Regions from separate parts of the Streptosporangium sp. NPDC087985 genome, predicted to be linked through region 1. Evidence: riboswitches for the same ligand, from Rfam matches in the RefSeq annotation. Region 1 holds a riboswitch; the other holds the start of a gene.

Region 1 (15,697 bases):
GGCCGGCCGGTAGCCGAGTACGGCGAGGGCTCTGAGGCCGGCACCGGCCAGCAGGGCGGCCAGGAAGAGCCGGTGGGTGTGGAGGAAGTGGTGCGCCGGGCGTGCTTCCGGCGGGTTTGCCGGGTTTACTCCCGTTGACACCAGAACCTCCCGAGCCTCCGCGACAAGGTCACCCAGCATAGGCGTGAGGCCGGGTGGTCCTGTACGAGATGAGGGAGCTCGTGCCGACGGTGACCCGCCCCTGCCCGGCTCAGCACTCGATGACGTTGACGGCCAGGCCGCCGCGGCTGGTCTCCTTGTACTTGTCGAGCATGTCGCGGCCGGTGTCGCGCATCGTCTTGATGGCCTTGTCCAGGGAGACGAAGTGGCGGCCGTCGCCGCGTAGCGCGATCCGGGCGGCGGCGATGGCCTTGATCGAGGCCACCGCGTTGCGCTCGATGCATGGGATCTGGACCAGGCCGCCGATCGGGTCGCAGGTCAGGCCCAGGTTGTGCTCGATGCCGATCTCGGCGGCGTTCTCCACCTGCTCCGGGGTGCCGCCCAGCACCTCGGTGAGCCCGGCGGCGGCCATGGAGCAGGCCGAGCCGACCTCGCCCTGGCAGCCGACCTCGGCGCCGGAGATGGAGGCGTTCTCCTTGAACAGCACGCCGATCGCCCCGGCGGTGAGCAGGAAGCGGACCGCGCCCTCGTCATCGGATTTGGGGATGAAGCGGTCGTAGTAGGTGAGCACGGCAGGGACGATGCCCGCGGCACCGTTGGTCGGGGCGGTGACGATCCGGCCGCCCGCCGCGTTCTCCTCGTTCACCGCGAGGGCGTACAGCGAGACCCAGTCCATGGTCTGGAGCGAGTCCTTCGCGGGGGACTCGGCCTGGAGCTGCCGGTGGAGCTGGTGGGCGCGGCGGCGGACCTTCAGCCCGCCGGGCAGCACGCCTTCCTTGGCGATGCCGCGCCGGACGCACTCCGTCATGACCTGCCAGAGGTTCAGCAGCTGGGCGCGGATCTCGGCCTCGGTACGGCCGAAGGCCTTCTCGTTCTCCAGCATCAGCCCGGAGATCGACAGACCGGTCTCCGCGCAGTGGGCGAGCAGACCGGCGGCCGTGGTGAAGGGGTACGGCAGGGTGGTGTCGTCGGGCTTGATCCGGTCGGCGCCGGTGGCGTTCTCGTCCACGACGAAGCCGCCGCCCACCGAGTAGTAGACCTTCTCGCGGAGCGGCTCGCCCGTATCGGAGAAGGCGGTGAAGCGCATGCCGTTGGGGTGGTGCGGCAGCGAGATCTTGCGTTCGAAGACGAGGTGCTCGCCGACCACGAAGGGGATCTCGTGGGAGCCGTACAGGGTGACGGTCCCGGAGGCGCGCATGGCGGCCACCCGGGCGTCGACGGTGTCGACGTCCACGAGCTCGGGCTTGTCCCCGGACAGGCCGAGGAGGACGGCCTTGTCGCTGCCGTGGCCCTTGCCGGTCAGTCCGAGCGAGCCGTAGAGAATCACCTCGACCCTGGTGGTCTTCTCCAGGAGGCCGTCCTGGTCGAGGCCCCGGGCGAACTTGTGCGCGGCGGCCATCGGGCCACCGGTGTGCGAGCTGGACGGTCCGATGCCGATCTTGAAAAGATCGAAGACGCTGATCGCCATTGGTCTGGTTCCTGCTTTCACATCGCCGTGATCATGCGCGTCGGATGACGCGCATGATCACGGCGCAAGAGAAGAAATTTCAGGACTCGCCTGAAGTAAGTGCGGTGTACTCCTCGGCGGACAGCAGGTCGTCGGCGTCGCCCTCAAGGCGGACGCGGAACAGCCAGCCCTCGCCGTACGAGTCGCTGTTGACCAGGGAGGGGTCGTCCACGACCGCCTGGTTGACTTCGACGATCTCGCCGCCCACCGGGGCGAAGATGTCGCTCACCGACTTGGTGGACTCGACCTCGCCGATCGCGTCGCCGGCGCTGACCGTCGAACCGACTTCGGGGACCTGCACGTAGACCACGTCACCCAGCGCCTCGGCGGCGTAGGCGGTGATGCCAACGGTGAGGGTCAGGCCGTCGTCGAGGCCCGAGATCCACTCGTGTTCCTTGGTGTAGTGCAGGTCATCGGGAATGCTGCTCATTTTTTCCTCCTGTAGAAAGGCAGTTCGACCACATCGACCGGCTCGCGACTGCCCCGGATCTCCACGGCCAGGCCGGTCGACAGACCGCTGTCCACATAGGCCAGGGCGATGGGCCTGCCCAGTGACTGGGAGGGCGCCCCGCTGGTGACCTCTCCGGCGACGGCGCCGTCGTCGGAGAGGACCGGATACCCGTGCCGGGGCACCCGGCGGCCGGTCGCGACCAGTCCGACCAGGCGACGGGCAGGCGGGACGTCCTTGAGTGGTTCCAGGGCGGCCCGGCCGACGAAGTCACCCGGCTTGTCAAACCTCACCACACGTCCGAGCCCCGCGTCGAACGGGGTGAGGTCGGCCGACAGCTCGTTTCCGTAGAGCGGCATGCCCGCCTCCAGCCGGAGGGTGTCGCGCGCGGACAGCCCGGCCGGGAGCAGCCCGTGCGGCCGGCCCGCCTCGGTGAGCGCGGCCCAGAGCGGCTCGGCGTCGTCGGCCGCGATGAACAGCTCGAAACCGTCCTCGCCGGTGTATCCGGTGCGGGCGAGGAGGACCTCGCGTCCTGCCACGGTGGCGGGCAGACCGGCGTAGTACTTGAGCCCGTCGAGGTCGGCGTCGGTCAGCTCGCCCAGGATGGCGCGGGAGTGCGGGCCCTGGACCGCGATCAGCGCGTACTGCTCGGAGCGGTCCTCCACCACGGCGTCGAAGGCCTTGGCGCGCTCGGTGAGCTCGGCGGCGACCCTGGGGTAGTTGGAGGCGTTGGCGACGACCATGAACTCCTCGTCCGCCAGGCGGTAGACGATCAGGTCGTCCAGCACGCGGCCCGAGGGGTCGACGATCATCGTGTAGCGGGCGCGGCCCGTCTCAAGGGCGGAGATGTAGCCCACCAGCGCGTAGTCCAGGGCCTCGCCCGCCTGGGGGCCGGTCACGAAGATCTCGCCCATGTGGGACAGGTCGAACAGGCCCGCCGCCTGGCGGACCGCGTTGTGCTCGGTGGACTCGCTGCCGTAGCGGAGCGGCATCAGCCAGCCCGCGAAGTCGGTCAGGGTGGCGCCTAGGGCCTCGTGGACACCGCGCAGCGGCGTAGGTCGGGACATGTTCGCACCTCAGGCAGAAGACAGATGAGAGCATCCTCCCCCTCTGTCATCGATGCCTGAGAGCTTCGCCCGACTTTTACCGGACTTTCACCTTCGGCGAGGCCGTCAGGCCTGCTTTCCAGAGAGCACCTACCCGCACGGTCCTTTGCCTTGAGAGGTTCGCGGGGAGGGCTTGCTCCTTCAGGGGTCCTGGCCTGGATGTCAGGACACTCTCCCGCGCGGGATTCATTCGGTGTCGTGGCCAGCCTAACCGCCCAGGGCGGTCGAGCGAAATCCCTCGGTGACGTGTTTTCGCTGCTCGGTGGCGGCCAGGTCGTTCAGGGACGGGCCTGCCATACCAGTTCCTCGAACAGCGGGCACTCGTCGTCGGCTTCGGGGTGCCACTGGACCGCGACGGCGAACGGATGGTCCTCCAGCTCCACGGCCTCGACCGTGCCGTCCTCGGCGTGGGCGGTCACGGTCAGGCCCGTGCCCAGCCGGTCCGCGGCCTGGTGGTGGTAGTGGGCCACGTCCACGCTCTCGGTACCGAGGACCTTGGCGAGCCGGCTGCCGGGGACGGGCCGCACCGGCATGCGGCCGAAGCAGCCGGGGGCGGGGGCGTGCCCGCGGTGGCCGACCACGTCGGGCAGATGCTGCCGCAGGCTGCCGCCGAGGGCGACGTTCAGGACCTGCAACCCCCGGCAGACCCCCAGGAACGGGATGCCCCGCTCCAGGGCCGCCCGCGCCAGCCCGGACTCGGCGTCGTCGCGGAAGGGGCGGATATGGCTGGTCCGCTCGTGCGGGGCCGCGCCGTACCTGGCCGGATCGACGTCTCCGCCGCCGGCCAGGATCAGCCCGTCCAGCCGTCCCGCCAGCGTGGCGGGGTCGCCCGCCGGGGGCAGGATCACCGGCTGCCCACCCGCGCGGACCACGTGGTCGACGTAGGTGTACGGCAGGAGCGCGGTGGTCATCTCCCAGACGGTGAACTTCGCGGGCTCGACGTAGCAGGTGATGCCGATGACGGGGCGGGACATGGTCTCTTTCTCGCAGGACGCCGGGGACGTGGGATATCCGCCCACGTCCCGGCACGTTACCGAGGGCACGGTATGGCGTGGGCAAAACCCCGTCGCCCTCGGGCTGCGGAGACGGTCACGGAAGACGGCCGGGGTGCGAGACAGGCGCCGGGGACGCCGCCGTCCGCGTGGAGAACGGCCGGGGAAGCGGTCACAGAGGGGTGACGTAGGCGCCTGAGATGCCGCCGTCCACCAGGAACTCCGACCCGGTGATGAAGCTCGCGTCGTCCGAGGCCAGGAACGCCACCGCGGCGGCGATCTCGGTGGCCTCGGCGAACCGGCCGATCGGGATGTGCACCAGGCGGCGCTGCGCCCGCTCGGGGTCCTTGGCGAACAGCTCCCGCAGCAGCGGCGTGTTGACCGGTCCCGGGCAGAGCGCGTTGACCCGGATGCCCTCGCGGGCGAACTGCACGCCCAGTTCGCGGGACATCGCCAGCACCCCGCCCTTGGAGGCGGTGTAGGAGATCTGGCTGGTGGCCGAGCCCATCACCGCCACGAAGGACGCGGTGTTGATGATCGACCCCTTGCCCTGGCGCCGCATGTAGGGGATGGCGTGCTTGCAGCACAGGTAGACCGAGGTGAGGTTGACCTCCTGGACCCGGCGCCAGGCGTCGAGGCCGGTCTCCAGGATCGAGTCGTCCTCCGGAGGTGAGATGCCCGCGTTGTTGAACGCGATGTCCACGCTGCCGTAGGTGTCGGAAGCGGTCTGGAACATCCGGACGACGTCATCCTCGCTGGTGACGTCAGCCCTGACGAACAGGCCGCCCACCTCGGCCGCGGCCGCCTCCCCGGTCGCCTTGTCCAGGTCCACGCACACGACGTGGGCACCCTCCTGGGCGAACCGGCGCGCGGTGGCCAGGCCGATCCCGCTGCCCGCGCCGGTGATGACGGCGACCCGGTCCTGCAAACGCTGCATGGCTGTCAATCCTCCGAAATGAAGACGTTCTTGGTCTCGGTGAACGCGGACAGGGCGTCGGGGCCCAGCTCCCGGCCGAGCCCGGACTGCTTGAAACCGCCGAACGGGGTCCAGTAGCGGACGCTCGAATGGGAGTTGACGCTGAGGTTGCCCGCCTCGATCGCCCTGGCCACCCGGAGCGCGCGGCCGACGTCCCTGGTCCAGATGGAGCCGCTGAGGCCGTATCTCGTGTCGTTGGCGATCCGTACGGCGTGCGCCTCGTCGTCGAACGGCACGACCGCCACCACCGGACCGAAGATCTCCTCGGTGAACGCCGGGTCGGTCACCTCGGGGGTGAGGACCGTCGGTGGGAACCAGAAGCCGGGTCCGGACGGGCACGCCCCTCGCAGACGGACCGGGCCGGTGACGAAGGAGGCCACCCGGTCCCGGTGCTCGGCGCTGATCAGCGGACCCATCTCGGTGCTCCCGTCGAGAGGGTCACCCACTCGGACCTCCAGCACCGCCGCCGCGAGCCGTTCCAGGAAGTCGTCGTAGATCGGGCGCTCCACCAGGATCCGGGAACGCGCGCAGCAGTCCTGGCCCGCGTTGTCGAACACCGCGTACGGCGCGCTCGCCGCCGCCTTCTCCAGGTCGGCGTCGGCGAAGACCACGTTGGCGCTCTTGCCGCCCAGCTCCAGCGTGACGCGCTTGACCTGCGCGGCGCACTTGGCCGCGATCTCCTTGCCGACCTCGGTCGAGCCGGTGAACACGATCTTCGCCACGTCCGGGTGCTCGACCAGCCGGACCCCCGCCACCTCACCGGCCCCGGGCAGGACCTGGAGCACTCCCTCCGGGAGACCTGCCGCCAGGGCCAGCTCGGCCAGGCGCAGAGCGGTCAGCGGCGTCCACTCGGCGGGCTTGACGATCACGGTGTTGCCCGCCGCCAGCGCGGGGGCCGCCCCCCAGATCATGACGACCATCGGGAAGTTCCACGGCACGATCACGCCGACGACGCCCAGCGGCTCCTGGAACGTGACGTCCAGCCCGCCGGCCACCGGGATCTGCCTGCCGTGGTTGCGCTCGGGCGCCCCGGCGTAGAAGTTCAGCACGTCACGGACGTTGCCCGCCTCCCAGCGGGCGTTGCCGACCGTGTGCCCGGCGTTGGCGATCTCCAGCTGGGCGAGTTCCTCGGCGTGCTCCTCCACCAGGGAGGCGAAGGCGCGCAGCAGCCGCGCCCGGTCACCTGGGCTGACGTTCCGCCAGGTGGCGGAGGCGCGCCTGGCGCGCTCCACCGCCCGGTCCACCTCGGCGGTGTCGGCGGACCCGACCTCGGCGATCACCTCTTCGGTCGCCGGATTGATGATCTTCATGTTCACATCCGTTCGAATCCCCGGAACAGCTCCCAGTCGGTGACCGCCGAGTCGAAGGCGGCCAGCTCGACCCGGGCGTTGTTCGCGTAGTGCGCCACGACGTCCTCACCGAAGGCGCTCGCCGCCAGTTCGGATTTCTCCCACAGCTCCAGCGCGTCCCGGAGCGTGTGCGGCACGGTCTCCGCGCCCGACGCGTAGGCGTTCCCGGTACACGCCTCCTCCAGGGGCAGCTCGTTGTCGATGCCGTACAGCCCGGCCGCGACCAGTGCCGAGACCGCCAGGTAGGGGTTGACGTCCCCGCCGGGCACCCGGTTCTCGATCCGCAGCGACCGCCCGTGGCCGACCAGCCGCAGCGCGCAGGTCCGGTTGTCCACACCCCACTTGACCGCGGTGGGGGCGAAGCTGCCCGGCACGTAGCGCTTGTAGGAGTTGATGTTGGGGGCGTAGAACAGGGTGAGCTCGCGCAGGCAGGCGAGCTGTCCGGCGATGAAGCGCTGTCCCGTCTCCGACAGCCCGTGTGGCCCGTCCCCGGCCATGATCGGCCGCCCGTCTCCGTCCCGCAGCGAGATGTGGATGTGGCAGGAGTTTCCCTCGCGCTGGTCCGGCTTGGCCATGAAGGTGATCGACATGCCCTCCTGGGACGCGATCTCCTTGGCGCCGTTCTTGTAGACGACATGGTTGTCACAGCTGGTGAGGGCATCGGAGTAGCGGAAGGTGATCTCGTGCTGGCCGAGGTTGCACTCGCCCTTGGCCGACTCGACGTACATCCCGGCGCCCTCCATGCCGAGCCTGATCCTGCGCAGCAGCGGCTCGACCCTGGCGGTGCCGAGGAGGGAGTAGTCGACGTTGTAGAGGTTGGCCGGGTTCAGATCGCGGTATCCGCGCCGCCAGGCCTCCTCGTAGGTGTCGTTGTAGATCACGAACTCCAGCTCGGTCCCGGCTGAGGCACCCCAGTCCCGCTCGCCGAGCCGGTCGAGCTGCTGGCGCAGGATCTGCCTCGGTGAGGCGGCCACGTCCGAGCCGTCCTCCCACACCAGGTCGGCCATCAGCAGGGCGGTGCCCTCCTGCCACGGCACCCGGCGCAGGGTGGACAGGTCGGGCCTCATCACGAAGTCGCCGTATCCTCGCTCCCACGATGACATCGCGTAGCCGGCCACCGTGTTCATGTCCACGTCCACCGCGAGCAGGTAGCTGCAGCCCTCGGAGGAGTGGTGCAGCACCTCCTCCAGGAAGTAGCGGGCGGACAACCGTTTCCCCTGCAGGCGGCCCTGCATGTCGACGACAGCCAGCAGTACGGTGTCGATCCGTCCTGCCCGCACCTCGTCGTGAAGCTCGTCGACGTCCACGCCGCTCTCCTCGCCGGAGTCTTATTGGGCTAGTGTCAGACCATTGAGTTATACGCGAGGATCTTTGTCAAGGGTGGAGGTGAGATTGGACGAGTCGCCGCGACTGACGACCGTGCTGCGGCCGGTACGTGCGGGAAACGCGTTCGAGGAGACCGTCGAACGCCTGCTCCAGGCGATCAAACTCGGTGTGGTGACCGAGAAGCTGCCGCCTGAGCGGGAGCTCGCGGTGCAGCTCGGGATCAGCCGGGTCACCCTGCGCGAGGCCATCCGCGCCCTTCAGGAGGCGGGCTACCTCACCGTACGGCGTGGCAGGTACGGCGGTGCCTTCGTCAGCTACACCCCGCCGCGTCCTTGCCGGGGAGATCTGCGCAGGGCCGTGACCGACATGGGGACCGACGACCTGGCCGACGCGCTCACCTTCCGGATGGCCGTGGAGTGCGGCGCCGCCCAGGTGCTGGCCACCGCGGAGCTGAACGGGGCGCAGCGCGCCACGCTGCGCCGGCGCCTGGACGAGGTCAATTCGGCCGGCCCCGACGACTACCGCCGTCTCGACACGGCCTTTCATCTGGCCATCGCCGAGCTGACCGGCTCCCCGCTGCTCGCCGCGGCCTGCGCGGACGCCAGGCTGCGGGTCACCGACCTGCTCAACGCGATCCCGGTGCTCCAGCGCAACATCGAGCACGCCGCCACCCAGCACGAGGCGATCGTCACGGCTGTCCTGGCCGGTGACCCCGACGCCGCGCGGCGCGCGGTGGCCGAGCATCTCGAGGGCACCGCAGCCCTGCTGAGAGGGTTCCTCGCATAATCTGGTGAATCAGTGGGGGATCTGTTAAGGCACCGAATCGTGGACGCAGGGCGGCTTCCGCTGTTCTGTTTCTTCGTCGCGCTGATCGTCGCCTTCGTGTTCACCCGGATCAACGTCCGGCTCATCCGCGCCAAGATCGGCTGGTTCCGCAACGTCAGCGCCGGTGAGATGCACATCCACCACGTGGTGTTCGGCGTGGTGCTCACCCTGCTCGGCGGGGTGTCGGGCCTGATCGTGTCGGGTATCTCGCAGAGCTGGTACGCCGTGACGGCGGCTGTCTTCGGCGTCGGCGCCGCCCTGATCCTGGACGAGTTCGCACTGATCCTGCATCTGCGCGACGTCTACTGGGAGGAGGAGGGCCGGACGTCGGTCGACGCCGTGTTCGTCGCGGTCGCGATCACCGCCCTGCTCCTGCTCGGCCTGCGCCCGCTCGGCTGGGAGGCCTCCTACGGCACGCCGCCGGGAACGTGGTTCGCGGCCGGTGTCATCGTGGTCAACCTCGTGCTCGCGGTGGTCACCCTGCTCAAGGGCAAGATCTGGACCGGTCTGGCAGGTCTGTTCATCCCGCCTCTGCTGATCCCCGGCGCATTCCGGCTGGCCCGCCCGGGATCGCCCTGGGCCCACTGGTTCATGGCACCCCACGCCCGGCGTCCCCGGCCCCGGAAGATGGCCAGGGCCGAAGGCCGGGAGGAGCGCTGGCGCCGTCCGGTGATCCGCGCCAAGATCGCGTTCCAGGAGTTCGTCTCGGGCCGCCACGACCTCCCCTCCACCCGCCGCAGGGCCCACCACTGAGCGGAAGCCGGGCGGCGGCATCGGGAACCGCCGGCTGGTGGCGCATCCGGTGTCGGAAGTGACCACTTCTGTCAGTACCGTCGCGAGGCGACTCGCGTTGTACGGCTCGCCGATCGGGTGAAGCGGGAGGCGGGGCGGAGAGGCCGGTTGCGGAGAAATCACGAATGATCATGGTGCAAAATCGCTAAAATTTCATGGGTAAAAACACGATCGATCACGGACGCGGGTGATGAATCCCATGGTGGAGATAGTGCCCCGGGCGCTGGAACGGAAGCTGGCCGAATACGTCGAGGACTTCCGGGTGGTGGTGGTCAACGGTCCTCGGCAGGCGGGGAAGACGACTCTCCTCCGGCTTCACCTCCGCGGCCGCAGGGGAGAGTTCAGAACCCTTGACGACCCGGAGATGCTTCTGGCCGCTCTCGCCGATCCCGTCGCCTTCGCGGCTGATGCTCCTCGCCCCCTCTGCATCGACGAGGTGCAGAGGGCAGGGGATCCTCTGGTGCGGGCCGTGAAGATGGTCGTCGATGAGAACTGGGATGCCGGAAGCTTCATCCTGTCCGGCTCGACACGTTTTCTCACCGTTCCGACCTTGTCGGAATCGCTCGCCGGACGTGCCGCGATCCTGGAGTTGTGGCCCCTCAGCATGTCCGAGCGGACGCGATCCTTCACCAACTTCGTCGACCAGGTGTTCTCTGATCCAGAGGCCCTCCGGGGAGGGGTGTCTCCGTGGGCGCGGCATGACTATTTTCAGGTCATCGCCAGAGGTGGATACCCGGAGGCCTTGCGGATGCGTTCCGAGAGCACCCGTCGGGGTTGGTACGACAGCTACCTCGAAACCGTGGTGAAACGGGACCTTCTTGAGTTCGTCCAGATTCAGCAGGCCCGTTCGATCCCCGATCTTCTCGCACTCCTGGCCGCGCGTGCCGGTAGCACGCTGGTTCTCGCTGATCTCGCTCGATCGCTGGGCGGGTTGAGCGTCGACACGGTGCGTAACTACCTGTCCTACCTCGAAACAGTATTTCTGGTCGGGCATGTCCCCGCGTGGTCCACCAACCTGACCTCGAAGATCGCGAAGGCCCCCAAGTCCTATCTCACTGATTCGGGACTGGCCGCGCACCTTCTTGACGCCACGCCTGCCACCTTCGCCAACCCGGTCAACCGTGTGTTGGGCGGGATGACCGAGACCTTTGTCTACACGGAACTGATGAAAGCACTTTCGGTTTCGAGCACCTCGGCATCCCTGCACCACTTCCGTGAGCACAACGATCGCGAGATCGACTTCGTGCTTGAGACGAGGGACGGCCGGGTGGTGGCGATCGAGGTGAAGGCGAGCTCGTCACCGCCTCGGGACGCGACCGCCAACCTCCGTTGGATGCGTGACAGACTCGGAGACCGGTTCGCCGGTGGCTATCTGCTCTATCTCGGTGAGCACACGCTCTCCCATGGAGATCGCATCACTGCCATTCCGCTGTCCGTGCTCTGGGGGCATGCTGTCCTTAGCGGTCGCCAGCCGTAGGAGGGACTCGGTCTCGCCGCCACCCGGTTCCTGCTGCCTACGTAGATCCGAGCTCGCGGTCTGTGCCTCCGCACGCAAATTCGTGCGGAGCGTAACGGGATAGTTCGGTCAACCGGTCCTGCCGACCGGTTGGCCGTCCAGGAAATCGGGCATCCCGGCCTGTGCGAAGCCTCTCCTTCGTCTGGGAGTGCCCGCCGGGCACTCGCCGCGTCCGGTCTCCGGTCCAGTCCGTGCGGGATGGGGGCCAGGGTAAGGATTGGACGGGCAGTCGGAAAAAGGGCATCTCGGACCTACTATCCGGGATGCCCTCTTCCTCGGTAGCCTCCGAGTGACAGTATGAATGTGTTCATTCATTCCCGATGGGGAGGTTTCGGTTATGACCGGCAGCCGGATCGTGCGCGCGCCACGCGGCACCACGCTCACCGCCAAGGGATGGCCACAAGAGGCGGCGCTCCGCATGATCCAGAACAACCTGGATCCCGAGGTGGCCGAGCACCCGGAGCAGCTCGTCGTCTACGGCGGCTCGGGCAAGGCCGCGCGTGACTGGCGTTCCTTCGACGCGATCACCCGCACCCTGACAACGCTGGAGGGAGACGAGACGCTGCTGGTGCAGTCCGGCCGTCCCGTCGGGGTGTTCCGCACGCACGAGTGGGCGCCCCGGGTGCTCATCGCCAACTCCAACCTCGTGCCCGACTGGGCGAACTGGGAGGAGTTCCGCCGCCTGGAGGCCGCGGGCCTGACGATGTACGGGCAGATGACCGCCGGTTCCTGGATCTACATCGGCACCCAGGGCATCCTGCAGGGAACCTACGAGACCTTCGCGGCCGTCGCGGCCAAGCGGTTCGGCGGCACGCTGGCCGGGACGATCACGCTGACCGCCGGGCTCGGCGGCATGGGCGGCGCCCAGCCGCTCGCCGTGACCATGAACGACGGTGTGGCGATCTGCGTCGACTGCGACCCCAGGTCGATCGACCGGCGGATCGAGCACCGCTACCTGGACGTGAAGGCCAAGGACCTCGACGAGGCGCTGCGCCTGGCCTACGAGGCCCGTGACCAGCGCAGGCCGCTGAGCATCGGTGTCGAGGCCAACGCGGCCGAGGCCGTGCCCGAGCTGCTCCGCCGGGGGGCGGAGATCGACATCGTCACCGACCAGACATCGGCGCACGACCCGCTGATGTACCTGCCGATCGGCGTGGCCTTCGAGGACATGGCCGCCGAGCGGGAGAAGGACCCGGCCGGCTTCACCCGGAAGGCGCGCGAGGCCATGGCCAGGCACGTCGAGGCCATGGTCGGTTTCCAGGACGCGGGTGCCGAGGTCTTCGACTACGGCAACTCGATCCGGGGCGAGGCGCAGCTCGCCGGCTACGCCCGGGCCTTTGACTTCCCCGGATTCGTGCCCGCCTACATCCGGCCGCTGTTCTGCGAGGGCAAGGGCCCGTTCCGCTGGGCGGCGCTGTCCGGATCCGCCCAGGACATCGCCAAGACCGACAGGGCCATCCTGGAGCTTTTCCCGGACAACGAGCCGCTGGCCCGATGGATCCGGATGGCCCAGGATCGGGTCCACTTCCAGGGCCTGCCCGCGCGGATCTGCTGGCTCGGGTACGGCGAGCGCCATCTGGCCGGGGAGCGGTTCAACGACATGGTGGCCTCCGGTGAGATCGAGGCCCCGCTGGTGATCGGCCGCGACCACCTCGACTGCGGTTCGGTCGCCTCGCCGTACCGGGAGACCGAGGGCATGGCCGACGGCTCCGACGCGATCGCCGACTGGCCGCTGCTCAACGCCATGCTCAATGTGGCCTCCGGTGCCGCCTGGGTCTCCATCCACCACGGCGGCGGCGTCGGCATCGGCCGCTCCATCCACGCCGGCCAGGTCACCGTCGCCGACGGGACCAGGCTCGGCGCGGAGAAGCTCAACCGGGTCCTCACCAACGACCCCGGTATGGGTGTGATCCGCCACGTCGACGCCGGCTACGACGGAGCCGTCACCGTCGCGGAGGAGCGCGGCGTCCGCGTTCCGATGCGGGAGCGGTAGACCGGCGGGCGCGCCCCGGGGGTGTTCCCGGTGCGTGCCCGCCGGGTGTCCCCCCGGCGGAAACCGGGCCGGGAACGCCTGCCCGGCGGAAACCAGGGGGCCGGGAACGTCGGCGCGCCTTCCGGGAAAACCGGGCCGGGGAATGCCCGTGCGCGGCCGGGTGGTTGGAGGGAACGTGGGTGACGGACTCGATCGACTTCTGGAAGGCCGGCGGCTGTCGCCCGTGCAGCGGCGGATCGCCCGCTACCTCGGCGACCACCTGAACGAGGCGATCTTCCTGTCCAGCGTGGAGCTGGCCGAGAGGGCCGGGGTGAGCCAGCCGTCGGTGACCAGGTTCGCCATGGTGCTGGGCTTCGCCGGATACCCCGAGCTGCGGCAGGCGCTGCGGCCCTTCGTGGTGGGCGAGCCGGGCCCGGCCGGGGCCAATGACCTGCAGACGGCCATTGACGTGGAGATCGCCAACCTGCGGAGCGTGCGGGAGGGCCTGGCCGACCCGTCACGCGTCGCCGGGCTGGGGGCCGCCCTGGCCGCCTGCGAGCCGCTGCCGGTGCTCGGGCTGCGGGTCTCCAGCGGGCTGGCCACCACGTTCGCCTACTTCGCGCGCCGCATCCATCCCGACGTCCGCCTGATGGTCCACGGCGGCTCCGAGCTGGCCGACGGCCTGCACGCCGCGCGGCGGGCGGGAGCCGGCTGGCTGGTCGCGGTGATCCTGCCCCGCTACCCGGTCGAGGCCGTACAGACCCTGAAGAACGCCAGGGAGCTGGGCCTGCGGACCGCGGTGATCACCGACCGGCCGGACGTGCCGTTCGAGGCCGATGTGATCCTGGACGCCCCGGTCGGCGAGCGGCTGGTGTTCGACTCGCACGCGGCGCCGCTCGCCCTGGCCATGGTGCTGGTGGAGGCCATGGCGGACGCGGCGCCGCTGCGGACCCAGGCCCGGCTGGAGGACCACGAACGGATGATCCAGCGGACCGGGGTCTTCGTCGACTGACGGCGTGGCCCCTTTCGGAGGGGGCCGCCGTCCGTCCCGGCTATCCGGCCAGCTTCCGCAGGGAGCGGACCGACCAGGTCAGGGTGAGGACGCCCAGGACCAGGAAGAGACCGAAGGCCACCGGGATCGTGCCGTTGGAGAAGTCGCCGGCGAACAGCGCCCGGCCCGCCTCGACCGCGTAGTAGAGCGGGTTGAACTTCGCGACCGCCTGCATCCACTCCGGTCCGAGCGAGATCGGCAGCATCAGGCCGGAGAGCAGCATCAGCGGCAGCAGGAAGAACTGCACGATCTGCGACATGCCGTTCTCGTCGCGGATCGCCAGCGCGAGGCCGTACGACAGGTTCGAGGCGAACAGGCCGGTGACGGCCATGAGCAGCAGCATGAGGCCCATCGCGGCCGCACCGACCCGCAGGCCCATCAGCGCGGCCACCCCGAGGATCACCAGCGACTGCAGGACCAGCATGATCATGTCTTTGGCCACCCGGCCGAGGATGATCGCGGGCCGCCACGCCTGGCTGACCGCGAGCCGCTCCAGCACCCCGTTGCGGGTCTCGTTGATCATGCCGAAACCGGTGAACATCGAGCCGAACAGGGCGATCATCACCAGCGCGGCGGGGGTGAACACGACCAGCGCCTCGCCCAGCGTCCCGCCCCTGGTCAGGCTGGTCAGCAGCGGGGCGAACAGCAGCAGGTAGAGGACGGGCTGCATGATGCCGAGGAGCGGCCAGGCCGGGTTGCGGCGCAGGTTGCCGAGTTCGTACCCCAGGAACAGCATGGTGTGTCTGAACATTGGGATCTCCGGAGGTCAGGCGGCGTCGCGCAGGGAGCGGCCGGTGTGCTTGAGGAAGACGTCGTCGAGCGTGGCCCGTTCGAGGGAGACCGAGCGGATGGCCAGCCGCTCGCCCTCCAGGGCGCGCAGCAGGGCGGGCAGGTCGTGCTCGCCGTCGTCGAGGTAGGCGCGCAGGCTCTCGCCCTCCTCCCGCGTCTCCCTGATGTACGGCTGCGCGGCCAGCAGCTTCCGGGCGGCCCCCAGGTCGTCCAGCCTGAGCGTGACGACGTCGCCCGCCACCTCCTTCTTGAGATCGCCGGGGGTGCCCTCGGCGACGATCAGGCCATGGTCGATGATGACCAGCCGGTCGCAGAGCGCGTCGGCCTCGTCGAGGTAGTGGGTGGTCAGCAGGACGCTCGTGCCCGCGTCGCGCAGCGCGCGGATCTCGTCCCAGAGGTTGGCGCGGTTCTGCGGGTCGAGGCCGGTGGTGGGCTCGTCCAGGAAGATCAGCGGGGGCCGGTTCACCAGGCCGACGGCCAGGGCGAACCGCCGCTTCTGCCCACCGGAGAGCGTCCGGGCCGGGCGCCTGGCGATCTCGGTCAGGCTGAAGGTCTCCAGCAGCTCCCCGGCGCGGGCCAGCGCGTCCCGGCGGGTCATCCCCGCGAGGCGGGCGGCCAGGACCAGGGTCTCCAGGCCGGGGGCGTTGTCGTCCACGCCACCGGCCTGGCTGACGTAGCCGATCTTCTCCCGGACCTTCGCCGCGTCCTGGACCACGTCGTACCCGGCCACCCGGGCGGTCCCTGCGGTGGGGACGGTGAAGGTGGCCAGCATCCGGACGGTGGTCGTCTTGCCCGCGCCGTTCGGGCCGAGGGCGGCGAAGATCTCACCCTCACCGACGCTCAGGTCGATGCCCCGGACGGCCTCGACCTCCTCCGTTCTGCCCCGCCC
Region 2 (15,697 bases), on a different contig from region 1:
AGCCCAGGCCGACGTGCTGTCCGGCCGCGTCAGGGTGGACGTCGACGCCTTCGAGGTCTCACCCGGCATCTGGGTGGCCGAGGGCGCCTCGGTGGACGTCGACGCCGTGCTCAAGGGCCCCCTCTACATCGGCGACTACGCCAAGGTCGAGGCCGGGGCCGAGCTGCGCGAGTACACCGTCCTGGGCAGCAACGTCGTCGTCCGGGAGGGTGCCTTCCTGCACCGCGCTGTGATCCACGACAACGTCTACGTCGGCCCCAGAGCCCACCTGCGCGGCTGCGTCGTCGGCAAGAACACCGACCTGATGACCGGGGTCAGGATCGAGGAGAGCGCCGTCGTCGGCGACGAGTGCATCATCGAGGCCGAGGCCTACGTCTCCTCCGGCGTCAAGGTCTACCCGTTCAAGACCGTCGAGGCGGGGGCGGTGGTCAACACCAGCGTCATCTGGGAGCCGCGCGGTCAGCGCAACCTGTTCGGTCCCCGGGGGGTGTCCGGGCTGGTCAACGTGGAGATCACCCCTGAGCTGTGCGTACGGTTGGCCAGCGCCTACGCCACCACGCTCAGGAAGGGCGCCTCGGTGATCACCTCCCGCGACTCCTCCCGCGCCGCGCGGGCACTGAAGCGGGCCGTGATCAGTGCCCTGAACGCCAGCGCGATCAACGTGCTCGACCTGGAGGCCGCCCCGCTGCCGGTCTCCCGCTTCCACACCGCCAGGGAGAACGTCGTCGGCGGCATCGCGCTGCGCACCACCCCGGGGGATCCGCAGAGCGTGGACATCGTCTTCATGGACGAGCACGGCGCCGACCTGTCCCAGGCGGCCCAGCGCAAGCTGGACCGGGTCTTCTCGCGGCAGGAGTTCCGCCGCGCCTTCCCCGGGGAGATCGCCGAACTCGGCTTCCCCCCTCGGGCGGTCGAGGACTACACCCACGAGCTGTTGCGCTGCGTCGACATGACAGGGGTCCGCGACGCCGACATGAAGGTCGTGGTCGACTGCGCGGGCGGCACCTCCTCGCTGGTGCTCCCCAGTCTCCTCGGCCGGGTCGGGGTGGACGTGCTCACCGTCAACAACAGGCTGGACGACGCCTCGCCCACCGAGACCCTCGCCGAGCGCCGGCGCGACCTGCAACGCCTGTCGGAGCTTGTCAGCTCCTCCAGGGCGGCCTTCGGAGTGCGGTTCGACCCGGTGGGGGAGCGGGTCGCGCTGGTGGACGAGATGGGCCAGCTGATCAGCGAGGAGCGTGCCCTGCTGGTGGTGCTGGACCTGGTTGCAGCCGAACGGTGCGGCGGCCGGGTGGCACTGCCGGTCACCACCACCCGGGTGGCTGAGCAGGTCTCCCGCTTCCACGGGGTGCAGGTCGAGTGGACCTCCACCGCGATCGACGCGCTCACCGCCTCCGCCCGCGGCCAGGACATGATCTTCGCGGCGGACGGACGGGGCGGCTTCATCGTGCCGGAGTTCGGTCCCACGGTGGACGGCCTGGCGGTGTTCCTGCGCCTGCTCGGCCTGGTCGCCAGGACACGGCTGTCACTCAGCCAGATCGACGCCAGGATCCCCGAGGCCAAGCTCCTGCGCCGTACGGTCCCGACCCCCTGGGCGGCCAAGGGGGTGGTGATGCGCTCGGTGATCGAGGCCGCGGAGCGCTACCGCATCGACACCACCGATGGAGTGCGGGTGGTGGCCGAAAACGGGAGCTGGGCGCTGGTGCTGCCCGACCCGGCCGAGGCCGTCACCCACCTGTGGGCCGAGGGGACCGACGTCGACTCCGCCCAGAGCCTGCTCGAACACTGGGCGCGGGTCGTGGAGGAGGCGGCCACGTGACGGAGCGGGCCGGCGGGCCCGCTCCGGGCGGGAGAGACGGCCCGTGCGGTGCGCCGCGGTGCGGACGGGGCACCGGCGCGGGGACGATCAGTGCTATCAGGTACGACAAACCCAGCGCGGCGGCATGGACCGGGGGCACCGCTCGGCTGTAACTTTGTCCCGACCGAACCCACGGTCGAGCGTCTGCCTTGATCTTTGCTTCTCAACGGTGTATGTTGCGGCATTCGCAGTCTGAGAAAATACTTGAGAAGCGAAGAAGCGAGGCGCGCATCCCTGAGTACCGTTGCCGCGTCTTCGCGGTAGGAGGCCGAGCCGATCGATGCCGAGCGTCTACTGCACGCAGTGCGGTCATGCCAACCCTGAGGATGCCCGTTTCTGTTCACGATGCGGGTCGCCGCTGACCAAGTCCGACTCACCCGGAGACAGCACTTCCACCATTTCCCTCTCCGGGATCGAGGCCTACGAGGCGGAGACCGGAGAGACGCTTCTCGCCGAGCGGCAAGCCGTCGAGCAGTTGCCTCCGGGCAGCGCTCTGCTGGTGGCCATGCGTGGCCCCAACGCCGGTAGCCGCTTCCTGCTGGACAGCGACCTCACCACGGTGGGCCGCCATCCCGAGAGCGACATCTTCCTTGACGACATCACCGTGTCGCGCCGTCATGTGGAGTTCTACCGGCGTGGCGGCGGGGTTTTCACCGTCCGCGACGTCGGCAGCCTGAACGGCACCTACGTGAACCGCGAGCGGATCGAGGAGGTCCCGCTGTACGGCGGCGACGAGGTTCAGATCGGCAAGTTCCGACTGGTCTTCCTCACCCGTGGCGCCGCTGGAGGATGATGAGCACGCAGGCCGCTCGTGCGCACATGAGCATCGGGGAGGTGCTCGCTCTCCTGCAGGGCGAGTTCCCCGATGTGAGCATCTCCAAGATCCGTTTTTTGGAGGGCGAGGGGTTGATCGAGCCGGAGCGCAGTCCCTCCGGCTATCGAAAGTTCACCTACGCCGATGTCGAGCGGCTCCGCTACATCCTCAGCGAGCAGCGTGACCGCTACCTGCCGCTACGCGTTATCAAGGACCACCTCGAGGCTGCCGACCGCGAGGAGCGACCGGCCGGCAGGCCGCGTGCCGTCCCCGACGACGCCCCTTCCGAGGTCCGTCTCACCCGTGAGGAGCTGCTCGCCGCCGCCGAGCTCAACGAGGAGACCCTCGCCGAGCTCGAGGACTACGGCCTGCTCGCCGCCGTGGCCCGCTACTACGACGCCGAGGCGCTGGCCGTGGCCCGCAGTGTCGGGGCCCTGACCGCCTTCGGGCTGCATGCCCGCCACCTGCGGGCGGTCAAGGTCGCGGCCGAGCGTGAGGCCGGCCTCGTCGAGCAGGCCATCGCGCCGCTGCTGCGCCGCCGCGGGCCTGGTGCCATCTCCCAGACCGACGAGACGGCCAGGGAGATTTCCGGACTCCTGCTGGAATTACACGCCTCGCTGCTGCGTTCCGCCGTGCGTGGGGTCCTGGGCCGGTGACAGCCTGGCCGGGCACTCGTATCCCCCGAGTGTTACGTTGAACAAACCGGTCGGAATCCAGCGAAGACGGAGCAGCCCGTGTTGCAGATGGAGGTCGTGGGCGTTCGGGTTGAGATGCCCTCCAACCAGCCAATTGTCCTGCTGAAGGAGGCCCAGGGGGAGCGTTATCTGCCAATCTGGATTGGCATGACAGAGGCGACGGCGATCGCCATGGCGCAGGCCGAGGAGCCGCCACCGCGGCCGCTCACCCATGACCTCTTCCGTGACGTGCTCGACGGGCTCGGCGTCCGTCTGAACACGGTCAACATCGTCGCGCTCCGGGACGGGATCTTCTTCGCCGATCTCGTGTTCTCCAACGGGGTCGAGGTGAGCGCCCGCCCCTCGGACTCGATCGCCTTGGCGCTTCGCACCGGGGCACGTATCTTCGCCAGTGAGGACGTGGTCCAGGAGGCCGGAGTGATCATCCCCGATGATCAGGAGGACGAGGTGGAGAAGTTCAGGGAGTTTCTTGACACAATCACACCCGAGGACTTCGGTCGCGCAGGGTAGGAATTTCGGTGCATTTACGCTTCACGACGCGCCGAGTGGGGTCGTTGACTGAGCTTGGCCCCAGTCCTACGGTGCAAGTGAAACCCGTGGTCGTGCGTAAACCCCCAGATCAGGCCGCGGGATGAGAGAAAGCCGGAGGTCCGCGTGGCGGTCAGCAGCGGCGAGGGTAGAAACGCCGATCAGGATGACCCAGAACGGCGCCAGTCGGCACGTCAGCGCGCGGGTGAAGAGGGTCTGCTGCCCGGCGGGCAGCCGGTGAAACCGCCGGCCGACATCGGATATCGAGGCCCCACCGCCTGTGCGGCGGCCGATATCACCTATCGGCAACTGGACTACTGGGCGCGCACCGGACTGGTCGAGCCCACTGTGAGAGCCGCCCACGGCTCGGGTTCCCAGCGACTGTACGGCTTCCGCGACATCCTGGTCCTCAAAGTCGTCAAACGACTGCTCGACACCGGCGTATCCCTCCAGCAGATCCGCATCGCCGTGCAGCACCTGCGTGACCGCGGCGTCAACGACCTCGCCCAGATCACGCTGATGAGCGATGGGGTGAGCGTCTACGAGTGCACCTCGCCCGACGAGGTCATCGACCTGCTCCAGGGGGGGCAGGGTGTCTTCGGTATCGCGCTCGGCCGGGTGTGGCAGGAGGTGGAGGGCTCCCTCGCCGACCTTCCCGGCGAGCGCGCGGAGTCCGGCCAGGGCCCTTTAGACGATCATCACGCCGATGAGCTGGCCCGTCGACGTAGAGCTCGCCGTACGGGGTAAAGTTGGTTTCGCTGCTGACCCTGTGCGGGAGAGACCCCGACACGATCGGGGCGCCGAAGGAGCAACCTCCCCGGAATCTCTCAGGCACCCTGTACCGCATGGACGAGGCGACTCTGGAAAGCAGGTGCGTCCGCCAGGCGTATCTCACCGACGGTGCAAATCTCCCCGGTAGGGGCGGTGAAGCTCTCAGGTCGAGATGACAGAGGGGGAGATCCGGCATACGCCCGCGCCCAGCGCCGGTCTCCACCGCCTCGGGAGGCTTTCCATGACCGACCTGTCACCGCTCAGCGAACTCGTTTCCCCTCCGTTCGCCACCCGCCACATCGGGCCCGCGGATGTTGACCAGACCCGCATGCTGGAGGCGGTCGGATTCGCCTCCACCGCCGACCTCGTCGCGGCGACCGTACCGGAGGCGATCCGGGCCAAGGACCGGCTGCGCCTGCCTCCGGCGGCGAGCGAGCCCGAGGCCATCGCCGAGCTGCGCGCCCTGGCCGCCCGCAACACCGTGCTCACCTCGATGATCGGCCTGGGCTACCACGACACGATCACTCCGGCGGTCATCCGCCGCAACCTTCTGGAGAACCCGGGCTGGTACACCGCCTACACGCCCTACCAGCCTGAGATCTCCCAGGGCCGCCTGGAGGCCCTGATCAACTTCCAGACGGTCGTCTCCGACCTGACCGCGCTCGACGTCTCCGGCGCCTCCCTGCTGGACGAGGCCACCGCCGCCGCCGAGGCGATGACCCTGGCCCGCCGGGCCGGCCGCAGCAAGTCGAACGTGTTCGTGGTGGACGCCGACGCGCTGCCGCAGACCAAGGCCGTGCTGCACACCAGGTCCGAGCCGCTCGGCATCGAGCTGGTCGAGAGTGACTTCACCGCCGAGCTCCCCGAGTGTTTCGGCGTGCTCGTGCAGTACCCGGGTGCCAGCGGCCGGATCAGAGACTTCCGTTCCATCGCCGAAGCCGCCCACGCGCGCGGCGCCCAGGTGATCGCCGCCGCCGACCTGCTCGCCCTCACCCTGCTCGCCGCCCCCGGCGAGCTCGGCGCCGACATCGCGGTCGGCTCCTCGCAGCGTTTCGGCGTCCCGATGGGCTTCGGCGGCCCGCACGCGGCCTACATGGCCGTCCGCGACGGCCTGCAGCGGCAGATGCCCGGCCGCCTGGTGGGCGTCTCCCAGGACGCAGACGGGCGCCCCGCCTACCGGCTCGCGCTGCAGACCCGTGAGCAGCACATCCGCCGTGAGAAGGCGACCAGCAACATCTGCACCGCCCAGGTCCTCCTCGCGGTGATCGCGGGCATGTACGCCGTCTATCACGGTCCCGAGGGCCTGCGCCGGATCGGCCGGCGTGTCCACCGGCACGCCGTCGTACTGGCCGAGGGCCTCCGTCACGGCGGTGTCGAGGTCGTGCACGACGATTTCTTCGACACCGTGCTCGCCCGCGTTCCCGGCCGCGCGGCCCACATCGTCGCCGTGGCCCGTGACAACGGGGTCAACCTGCGGCTGGTCGACGCCGACCATGTGGGCGTCACCTGCGACGAGAGGACCGAGCTCATCCACCTGGAGCAGGTCCTGGCCGCCTTCGAGGTCAGCGGCGCGGTCCTGACCGACCTGGACGCGGCCGCCCACGACGCGCTGCCCGTCCACCTGGCGCGTGTCGGCGACTACCTGACCCACCCGGTCTTCCACAGTCACAGGTCCGAGACGGCCATGCTGCGCTACCTGCGCAAGCTCCAGGACAAGGACATCGCCCTCGACCGGTCGATGATCCCGCTGGGCTCCTGCACCATGAAGCTCAACGCGACCACCGAGATGGAGCCGATCACCTGGCCGGAGTTCGCCGGACTGCACCCTTACGCCCCGGAGGACCAGGCTGCGGGCTACCTTGAGTTGATCAAGGAGCTGGAGGGGTGGCTGGCCGAGGTCACCGGCTACGCCGCCGTGTCGATCCAGCCCAACGCCGGCTCTCAGGGCGAGTTCGCCGGTCTCCTGGCGATCCGCGCCTACCACAAGGCGCGGGGCGAGTCCGGCCGGGACGTCTGCCTGATTCCGTCCTCCGCGCACGGCACCAACGCCGCCAGCGCCGTCATGGCGGGCATGCGCGTCGCCGTGGTCGCCTGCGACGACAACGGCAACGTGGACCTCGACGACCTCAACGCCAAGATCGACAAGCATCGCGACCAGCTTGCCGCGATCATGGTGACCTACCCCTCCACGCACGGCGTCTACGAGGAGACCATCACCCAGATCTGCGAGCGGGTGCACGAGGCCGGCGGTCAGGTCTACGTCGACGGCGCCAACCTCAACGCGCTGGTCGGCCTGGCCAAGCCGGGTGAGTTCGGGGCGGACGTGTCCCACCTGAACCTGCACAAGACCTTCTGCATCCCGCACGGCGGCGGTGGCCCCGGGGTCGGCCCCGTCGCGGTCCGCGCCCATCTCGCCGACTACCTGCCCGGCCATCCGCTGCGCGATGGCTCGCAGGTCGGCCCGGTCTCGGCCGCCCCGTACGGTTCGGCGGGCATCCTGCCCATCTCCTGGGCCTACATCCGGATGATGGGCGGCGAAGGTCTCAAGGCGGCCACCGAGCAGGCCATCCTCTCGGCCAACTACCTGGCCCGCAGGCTCAGCCCCCACTACCCGGTCCTCTATACCGGCCGCGGCGGCCTGGTCGCCCACGAGTGCATCATCGACCTGCGCCAGATCACCAAGGAGACCGGCGTGACCGTCGAGGACGTGGCCAAGCGCCTCGTCGACTACGGTTTCCACGCGCCGACCATGTCCTTCCCGGTGGCCGGCACGCTGATGATCGAGCCGACCGAGAGTGAGGATCTGGCCGAGCTCGACCGGTTCTGCGACGCGATGATCGCGATCCGGGGCGAGATCGGGAAGGTCGCCTCCGGAGCGTACGACACGGTGGACAACCCGCTGCGCAACGCCCCGCACACGGCCGACTGCCTGGTCGCCGACGAGTGGGCCCACGCCTACACCCGCACCGAGGCGGCCTACCCCCTGTCCTTCCTGCGTGATCACAAGTACTGGTCGCCGGTGCGCCGCATCGACCAGGCCTACGGCGACCGCAACCTCGTGTGCTCCTGCCCGCCGCTTGAGGCCTACGAGGACTGATCCGTACTCTCTGCGGCCCGCGTCCTCCGCGGCGCGGGCCGTATCGCACCCCCCGTGTGTATTTCCCCGTGTACGTAGGGGGGACGGGCGTGGCCCCGAGTCGTTAGGCTCGGGGCATTCCTTTACCCGGGGGAGGGCCCTGCATGCCAGAGGTGGACACGCGTCCTTTGGAGACCGCGCGGAAACTGGCCGAGAGCGGCGACCTGGACGGAGCGGCAACGATCTTCGCTGGACTGGCCGCCGACCCCGCGGAGCCCGGCCGGGCGCAGGCGGCGGTGGGACTGGCCGTGGTGCTCCAGGAGCGCGGAGACGTGGCGGGCGCCCGGACTGCCGCGCGCACCGCGCTGGCGACCGGCCATCCGGAGTTCGCCGGACAGGCCGCCTGCCTGCTCGCCCGGAGCTTCGAGCAGGAGGACCTGCTCGACCAGGCCCGAGCCGCCTGGCAGGCCGCTGTCGGCGTCGGAAACCCCGGCTACGTCGCGCTGGCGCACCTGGCCCTCGCCAGGCTCGCGGTGGACCAGCGAGAGGCAGAGGAGGCGCTGCGGGCCGCCCTGGCCACCGCCGACCCGGAGTTCGCCTCGCACGCGGCCCAGCGGCTGGCCGAGTTCCTGCTGGAGGAGCAGGAGGCGGCCGGGGCCGCCGAGGTGCTCCTGGAGGCGCTCTCGGTGCCGGACGTGGCAGATGTGCCGAGGCTGCGGGTGCTGCTCGGCATCGCGCACCTGGAGCTGGCGTGCGCGGAGTTCGCCGGGGCGATCGAGGAGGGCGGTGACGTCGAGACCGGCGCGCTGGCCATCGAACTGCTGGCCCGCACGCTCCCCCTGAGAGGCCGCGACGAGGACGCCGAACAGGTGTGGCGCTACGGCCTGGACAGCACGGACGAGGACCTCGCCGAAGACGTCCGTCTCCGGCTGAACCGCGACGCCTGATCTCCCCCGGTCACGCTCAGTCGCGGCTGCGCCAGCGGCTGAGCGCGTGAGCGAAGTTGATCGCGACGATGCCGCCCCAGGCCAGCAACAGCCCCGCCGTGCCCGCGTGACTCGCGGCGATGGCGGTCAGCGGGATGCCGATGCCCATGGAGCCCAGCGCGATCGGGACGGAGGAGTTGCCGCTCTTGCGCGGCTGGGGCCGTTGATCCGGATGGAGCCCCTGGTCGGGGCGGGCTCCGGCATGGTTTATCTCGGCCCGCACACGGGCGGCGATGGTCGCGTCGAGTCGGTCCACGAACGACTCCACCAGCGCGGCCTCGTATTCGGGGCCGAGTTCGCGGCGGGCCTCGACGGTGGCTCGCATGTCCTGTCGGATATCTTGATGATCCTGCACGTGCCGATTATCCGCCCAGATGTGTCTCCCTGCATCAGTCGTTAGGAGGAGATCTGTGCCCACCCGGAGCACGGCGTCTCTCATGGAGATCACCACCCCGCACGGCCCTGCCGTCGCGGAGATCGACGAGGTCGACGACCCGCGGTTCCTGCTGGTGCTCACCCATGGTTCGGGCGGGGGAGTGGACGTCCCGGATCTGCTGGCCGTACGGGAGGCCACGGCGGGGATTGGCGGGGTGGTCGTGCGGGTGCTTCAGCCGTTCCGGATAAGGGGTGCCCGCGCTCCGGGCTCGGCGGCCAAGCAGGACGAGGCGTGGACGGCGCTGGTGGGCGAGCTCCGCAGGCGCTATCCGGGGCTGCCGCTCGTGCAGGGCGGCCGGAGCAACGGAGCCCGGGTCGCCTGCCGCACGGCCCTTGAGGTCCGGGCCGAGGCGGTCGTCGCGCTGGCGTTCCCACTCCACCCGCCGGGCAGGCCGGATCGGTCACGCGCCGGGGAGCTGCGCGCGGCAGGCGTGGACGTGCTGGTGGTCAACGGAGCTCGCGACCCGTTCGGCGTGCCGGGGGCGGCGGACGCCGCGCGCCTGGTGGTGCTGCCGGGAGAGGGCCATGACCTCAAGAAAGACCCCGCCCGGGTGGGCGAGGTCGTAGCGGAGTGGCTCGAGGCGAGGATGCGGCCAGGCTCAGCGTGATGATCAGGCGACGCCGGCCAGCGGCCGGTGCGGCTCGATGACGGCGCCGTCGGGCAGGAGCTCGCCGGTGTCCTCGAAGAGGACCACACCATTGCAGAGCAGGCTCCACCCCTGCTCGGGATGTGCTGCCATCGTGCGGGCGGCTTCGCGGTCCAGCGCCTCGGCGGACGGACAGGACGGCTGGTGCGGGCACATCGGCGTGCCTCCGGATCTCTGTTTGCGGCTCGCTGGAATCGGCATCGGACAGCCGACGGGGCACCGTCACCGATGGGACTCCATTCCCACCAGCGCGGGGGGACGAGCGTCTGTGTTGACATAGGGCCGTGCGCGCCTCGGGCTGGGTGAGGCCCGCACATCAAGCAGATCAAATATGCCATCGGATCGCACCCTCGAACGTGCGATCTGACCGCACGCACAAGTGTGGGATCTGGTCGCACCCGGCGACATAGCCCGTTAGGACTGTTTACGGACGCGGAAAGGGTGAGTTTCTTGGGCCTTGGCGGGGGTGTGACCTACGACACAGCATGCCTCATAGACCGATATCAGGCCAAGTACGACACGCCGTCGGGCCGGTAAACGATCGATTGCATATTCGTGACGCCACTCAGCGACTGGTCAGGCCCGCCAGAAGCGCGTCGAGGCCGAGCTCGAAATCCTCATCGGCCGCCGTGCTGCCCCCACCCCTGGACGGTGGCCGCCACGGCTCGTCGTCCTCGCCCATCGGTTCGGCCCAGCCGGACTGCTGCACCTCCACCGCCACCGCGCCGAAGACGTAGGCGCGCATCGCCCGCACGGCCCGCGCGGCGTCGGGAAGTCCCGCGTCGGCGAGCTGATCGGTCTGTTCCCGCACGGCGATCGCCGCGCGGCCCTTGGCCGGCTTGGTGAGCGCCAGTGCCAGCACTCCGGGGTGCTCTCTCAGTGCGGCCCGGCTCGCCCGGCACCACGCCCTCGCGCTGTCCTGCCAGGTCTCGCCGGGCTCGGCGTGGACGGAGGTGACATGCTCGGCGAGGGCGTCCATGAGGGCGTCCTTGCCGCGCGGCAGATGATGGTAGATGGCCATCGCCTCGACCTGGAGTGCGTCGCCCAGGCGCCGCATCGTCAGCCGCCGCAGCCCCTGGCTGTCGGCGATGTGCAGGGCGGCCTCGATGATGCGCTCTCGGGAGAGCGGGATGGGCGGTCGCTTCGCGGGCATGAGATCATCATGCCAGTCGCACCTTACTGTGTAAAGGCGGGCGCGCCGGAGCGGGCGACACCTGAGTATGTGAGGTGGGAGCGGACCGCGTAGGCTACGGGCTGTGATCTGCCGGGGAATGCCCGGCGATGGGTGAGAGAGGGCAGACGATGGCGTTTTTCCGACCGAGCGTGAGCCGGGAGGCGGAGGTCCGTTACCACGCTGACCAGGAGGTCGGGAAGAGCTTCCCTGAGCTCCTGGAGAAGGCGCGCGCGGGGGAGGTCGCGCTGCGCCAGGTGCAGGCCACCTCGACCTCCCCAGAGGAGCTCCGGGCCGCCGGCCTGGCCTTCGACAGGGCGCTGACCGAGGCGTTGCGCGCGGCCGAGGCCAGCCAGCGGGCGACGTTCGGCGTGAAGTCCTACGACGACCGGATCCGCCGCCGCAAGGGCAGGGCCACCCCGAAGGGCGCCGAGTGGACCGCCGAGGTCGACCGCCTGCGCACTCTCCGCGAGCAGAACCGCCTGACCGGCATCGCCCGCGTCCCGCGTCCGGTCACCGCTGCCGCGCGCTGACCACGCCTCCTGGGCCGAGCGCGTCCTCCCGCACCCACCGCGCACCCACAGCGCGGTGGGTGTTCTTTCTCTCCTCGGCCCTCGCGGCCGCAGCCGGCCTGATCGGACCGGGACAGGGCGGGGCGCCGCCGTGAACAGGCAGGCCGCGGCGGCGCCTCGGGCGTGAGGTTGTCAGCTGGCCCAGTCGAGCAGCGGGCGGGTGTTGCTGGGGTGACGCAGCTTGGAGAGGGACTCCTTCTCCAGCTGGCGGATGCGCTCGCGCGTCAGGCCGAGGTGCTTGCCGATCTCGTCGAGGGTGTGGGGCTTGCCGTCGACGAGGCCGAAACGCAGGGCCATGATCTTGGCCTCTCTGGGGGAGAGGTTGCCGAGCACTCCTCGGAGCTGCTCACCGAGGAGCTGCCGGTCCACCACCTCCGAGGCCTCGGGTGAGTCGATGTCCTCGATGAGGTCGCCGATGGTGGTCTCGCCATCCTCGCCGATCGTGGCGTTGAGGCTGATCGGCTGGCGGCTGGTGCGGAGTAGTTCCTCGATCTGGTCGGGGGTCTTGTCCAGCTCGACCGCCAGCTCCTCGGGCGTGGGTTCGCGTCCGAGACGCTGGTGCATGTCGCGCTCGATGCGAGACAGCTTGGAGAGCATCTCCAGCACGTGGACGGGCAGGCGGATGGTGCGGGCGGAGTCGGCGAAGCCGCGCTGGATGGCCTGGCGGATCCACCACATGGCGTAGGTGGAGAACTTGTAGCCCTTGGTGTAGTCGAACTTCTCCACCGCGCGGATCAGGCCTAGGTTGCCTTCCTGAACCACATCGAGCAGGGCCATGCCGCGGTCGGTGTACTTCTTCGCGACCGAGACGACCAGGCGGAGGTTGGCCTCCAGCATGTGGTCCTTGGCGCGGCGGCCGTCCTCGGCCACCCACTCCAGGTCGTCACGCATGACGGCGGACAGGCCCGGCTCGGCCTCCAGCTTGGCCTCGGCGTACAGGCCCGCCTCGATCCGCTTGGCGAGCTCGACCTCCTGCGCGGCGGTCAGCAGCGTGCGGCGGCCGATCGACTTGAGGTAGGTGTGCACCGAGTCGCCCATGACCGAGGACTGGTCGTCCAGGTCCACGATCGGTTCGGCATCCAGCTCGGCCTCGTCGGGAGCGGTCCACTCCTCGTCGTCCACCTCAAGCTTGACGTCCTTGACGTCCTTGACCGTGGTCTCGGTGCGGGCGGTCGCCGTCTTTCCCTCGGGCGTGGCCTTCTTCCGCGGCGTGGCCTTCGGCTTGCGGGCGGTGGTCTTGGCCGCCGGCTTCTTGGCCGGGTTCGCGAGCGCGGGCTCGTTCTCTGCTGCCAGATTGACGCCCGCCTCGGTGAGCTCCCGCAGGATCGACCTGCCCTCGGCCGGGCTGATCCCCGACTCCGCGAAGGCGAGACGCAGCTCCGCGAGTGAAAGGTGACCCTGGACTCGCCCTCGGTCAATGAGCCGATCAAGGGTCGTCGGGGCCTCAGGTGAGGCCGCAGCGGCGGTTTGGGGCACGAGGACACCTCCTCCAACACGGAGTCGTCTGTTTACAGATTGTTGGGGGTGAGGCGACAAGGGAGCCGCTCTGCGTACCCGTATCAATAACCCCATCCAAGAACTTTCTGTTCCCGACTGACGGGGAAAACCTGATGGGTGGATCGTCGTAGCCCCGATCCACCCTCTCCAGACGTCTGATACGGCTATTCGGTGACGTCCACGGCGCCTTCGACCGCCGGCATGGGCAACGGCTCGGCATCCTGCAGGCGCTGTTCGGTCCAGTAGTGCGTGACCTTCTGCGGGTCGGGGTTGACCTCCCTGGAGACCACGTAGTCCTCCGCCGGCGGGACCGTCTCCGGGGACGGCTGGGCGTCGGGCGTGCTCTGGGGGGCCGGTGTGTCCGGGGAGGCGGGCTGGTTGCCCTCCACGGCGGGGACGACGGGGTCCTGGCCCCTGCTGATCCCGCCCGCCGAGGCCGCCGCCGCGACGGATATGCCGCCGGCGAGGATCACGCTGACGATGCCTGCGGAGACCCATGTCCTGCGGGTGACGTGCATCGAGCTCCTCCTTCCTGCTTCGGCTGTCTCTTTGACGTGCGGAAGCACCTCATGGTTCCCGTTGAAGACCATAACGGAGGCCCGCAAGATCCGGCTTACCGTTGGGCAGAAGTGGTATTTCGGGCAGGACGATCAGCTCGGCGGGGGCGGCGTAGGGGGGCAGCCGTTCCTTGGTGAAGGCGCGGAGCTCGGCCAGGGACGGGGGGGAGGGGGAGACGACGACGGCGACCACCCGCTCGCCCCATTCGGGGTCGGGACGGCCGACCACGACGGCGTCGACGATCGCGGGATGCTCGGCCACGATGGCGGCCGCGGCCGCGGCGACGACCTTCTCGCCGCCGGTGTTGATGACGTCGTCGGCCCGGCCCAGGATGCTCAGCCGTCCGTCGGTCAGCGTGCCGAGGTCGGAGGTGAGGAACCAGTCACCGTCGCGGGCGGCACCGGTGAGGTCGGGGCGGAGCCGGTAGCCGGAGAACAGCATGGGGCCGGCGATGCGGATCCGGCCGTCGTCACCAATCTTGAGATCTACATTGTAAAGGGGGTGGCCGTCGTAAACGCACCCACCGCAGGTCTCACTCATGCCGTACGTGGTGACCACCCGTGCGCCGGCGGCCCGCGCCGCCGTCAGCAGGTCCGCGGGAGCGGCTGCGCCGCCGAGCAGGATCGTCTTGAAAACCGACAGGTCCGCGGAGAGCAACCGGCGGAGCTGGGTCGGCACCAGCGAGACGTGGTCGGCGCCGCTGGCGAGCACCGCCTCCGGGGAGAAACCGTCGTGCACGATCGGCTCGGTCTCGCTCAGCAGTGATCTGACCAGCACCTGCAGCCCCGAGACGTGGGAAGGCGGCAGGCAGCAGAGCCAGCGCTCGCCGGGCCGGGCGTCCAGGCGGCTCAGCGAGGCCGCGGCGGAGGCACGCAGGGCGGCGGCCGAGAGCTGGACCCCCTTGGGGATGCCGGTCGTGCCACTGGTGGCGATGACCACGGCCACCTCGGGGGAGACCCCCACGCCGTGCTCCCGCCGTACCCCGTTCACGTGAGTGGGGCGCAGCGCGTCGAGTGTGGCGCGCAGAGCCCGCGCGGGCAGGGCGGGGGAGAGAGGCAGCACGGCGGGGCCTCGGCCGTCGAGCGCCGCGGCGACGGCCGAGAACAGCCCGGGCCCGGGCGGCAGCACGACGGCGTTCAGTTCCCGCTCAGGGGAAGGCTGCTCCGGGTGCGCGGAACCTGTCATCACAGTCGTAAGGTTAGTGCCGACAACCCAGATGACAGCCGGGGAAGGGCCCTGGCGCGGCTGAGAGGGGCGAAACGATCGTGAGCACGGAGCGGGTCGAGCCGGACACGAGTGAGCGAGTGGCGAGCGAGGCGAGCCCCGTGCCGGCGAGCGTTCAGGTGCGCGCCGCGGACTGGAAGCGCTCGGGCGACTACGAGGACATCGTCTACGAGACCGCCGAGGGCATCGCGAAGATCACGATCAACCGGCCGGAGCGGCACAACGCGTTCCGCCCGACGACGCTCTTCGAGCTCAAGAACGCCTTCAACGTCGCCCAGGAGGACTCCGAGATCGGTGTGATCATCTTCACCGGGGCGGGGGACAGGGCCTTCTGCTCCGGGGGCGACCAGAAGATCCGCGGCAACGACGGCTACGTCGACAAGTCCACCCCGCACGTGGGCCGGCTCAACGTGCTCGATCTGCAGGTGCAGATCCGCCGCTGTCCCAAGCCGGTCATCGCGATGATCGCTGGCTACGCCATCGGCGGCGGCCACGTGCTGCACGTCTGCTGTGACCTGTCCATCGCCGCCGACAACGCGGTCTTCGGCCAGACCGGTCCCAAGGTCGGCTCCTTCGACGGTGGCTACGGCTCCTGGCTGCTGGCCGAGACCGTCGGCCTGAAGCGGGCCCGCGAGATCTGGTATCTGTGCCGTCAGTACGACGCGCAGACCGCCCTGGACTGGGGCCTGGTCAACACGGTCGTCCCCCTCGAACGGCTCGAGGAGGAGACGGTCTCCTGGGCCCGGGAGATGCTGGAGAAGTCACCGCTGGCGCTGCGCATGCTCAAGGGCGCGCTGAACGCGGTGACCGACGGGGCCGCGGGCATGCAGCAGTTCGCCGGTGACGCCACCCTGCTCTACTACAT

Evidence for each region. Region 1 has a riboswitch for glycine ahead of gcvT (glycine cleavage system aminomethyltransferase GcvT). Riboswitches for the same ligand answer to the same signal wherever they lie in the genome.
Region 2: another riboswitch for glycine. It lies ahead of gcvP (aminomethyl-transferring glycine dehydrogenase); the one in region 1 lies ahead of gcvT (glycine cleavage system aminomethyltransferase GcvT).

Annotation. Positions count from the first base shown of each region.
Region 1 covers NZ_JBIUTQ010000007.1:168,575-184,271, forward strand. Annotated here, with positions in the region: gene ACIN94_RS16935 (hypothetical protein) at 1-141, opposite strand, end outside; gene ACIN94_RS16940 (L-serine ammonia-lyase) at 251-1,627, opposite strand; gene gcvH (glycine cleavage system protein GcvH) at 1,707-2,096, opposite strand; gene gcvT (glycine cleavage system aminomethyltransferase GcvT) at 2,093-3,181, opposite strand; glycine riboswitch at 3,215-3,309, opposite strand; glycine riboswitch at 3,310-3,408, opposite strand; gene ACIN94_RS16955 (gamma-glutamyl-gamma-aminobutyrate hydrolase family protein) at 3,499-4,194, opposite strand; gene ACIN94_RS16960 (3-oxoacyl-ACP reductase) at 4,385-5,149, opposite strand; gene ACIN94_RS16965 (aldehyde dehydrogenase family protein) at 5,155-6,498, opposite strand; gene ACIN94_RS16970 (glutamine synthetase family protein) at 6,501-7,844, opposite strand; gene ACIN94_RS16975 (FadR/GntR family transcriptional regulator) at 7,909-8,649, shown strand; gene ACIN94_RS16980 (hypothetical protein) at 8,689-9,441, shown strand; gene ACIN94_RS16985 (ATP-binding protein) at 9,680-10,957, shown strand; gene hutU (urocanate hydratase) at 11,334-12,989, shown strand; gene ACIN94_RS16995 (MurR/RpiR family transcriptional regulator) at 13,165-13,980, shown strand; gene ACIN94_RS17000 (ABC transporter permease) at 14,021-14,770, opposite strand; gene ACIN94_RS17005 (ATP-binding cassette domain-containing protein) at 14,786-15,697, opposite strand, start outside.
Region 2 covers NZ_JBIUTQ010000012.1:14,348-30,044, forward strand. Annotated here, with positions in the region: gene ACIN94_RS21245 (sugar phosphate nucleotidyltransferase) at 1-1,819, shown strand, start outside; gene ACIN94_RS21250 (FHA domain-containing protein) at 2,139-2,651, shown strand; gene ACIN94_RS21255 (MerR family transcriptional regulator) at 2,678-3,328, shown strand; gene ACIN94_RS21260 (bifunctional nuclease family protein) at 3,407-3,877, shown strand; gene ACIN94_RS21265 (MerR family transcriptional regulator) at 4,022-4,642, shown strand; glycine riboswitch at 4,658-4,749, shown strand; gene gcvP (aminomethyl-transferring glycine dehydrogenase) at 4,908-7,763, shown strand; gene ACIN94_RS21275 (hypothetical protein) at 7,907-8,689, shown strand; gene ACIN94_RS21280 (hypothetical protein) at 8,706-9,053, opposite strand; gene ACIN94_RS21285 (alpha/beta family hydrolase) at 9,166-9,771, shown strand; gene ACIN94_RS21290 (DUF5999 family protein) at 9,775-9,966, opposite strand; gene ACIN94_RS21295 (TetR/AcrR family transcriptional regulator C-terminal domain-containing protein) at 10,376-10,963, opposite strand; gene ACIN94_RS21300 (hypothetical protein) at 11,113-11,514, shown strand; gene ACIN94_RS21305 (RNA polymerase sigma factor) at 11,686-13,029, opposite strand; gene ACIN94_RS21310 (hypothetical protein) at 13,215-13,568, opposite strand; gene ACIN94_RS21315 (AMP-binding protein) at 13,618-14,793, opposite strand; gene menB (1,4-dihydroxy-2-naphthoyl-CoA synthase) at 14,952-15,697, shown strand, end outside.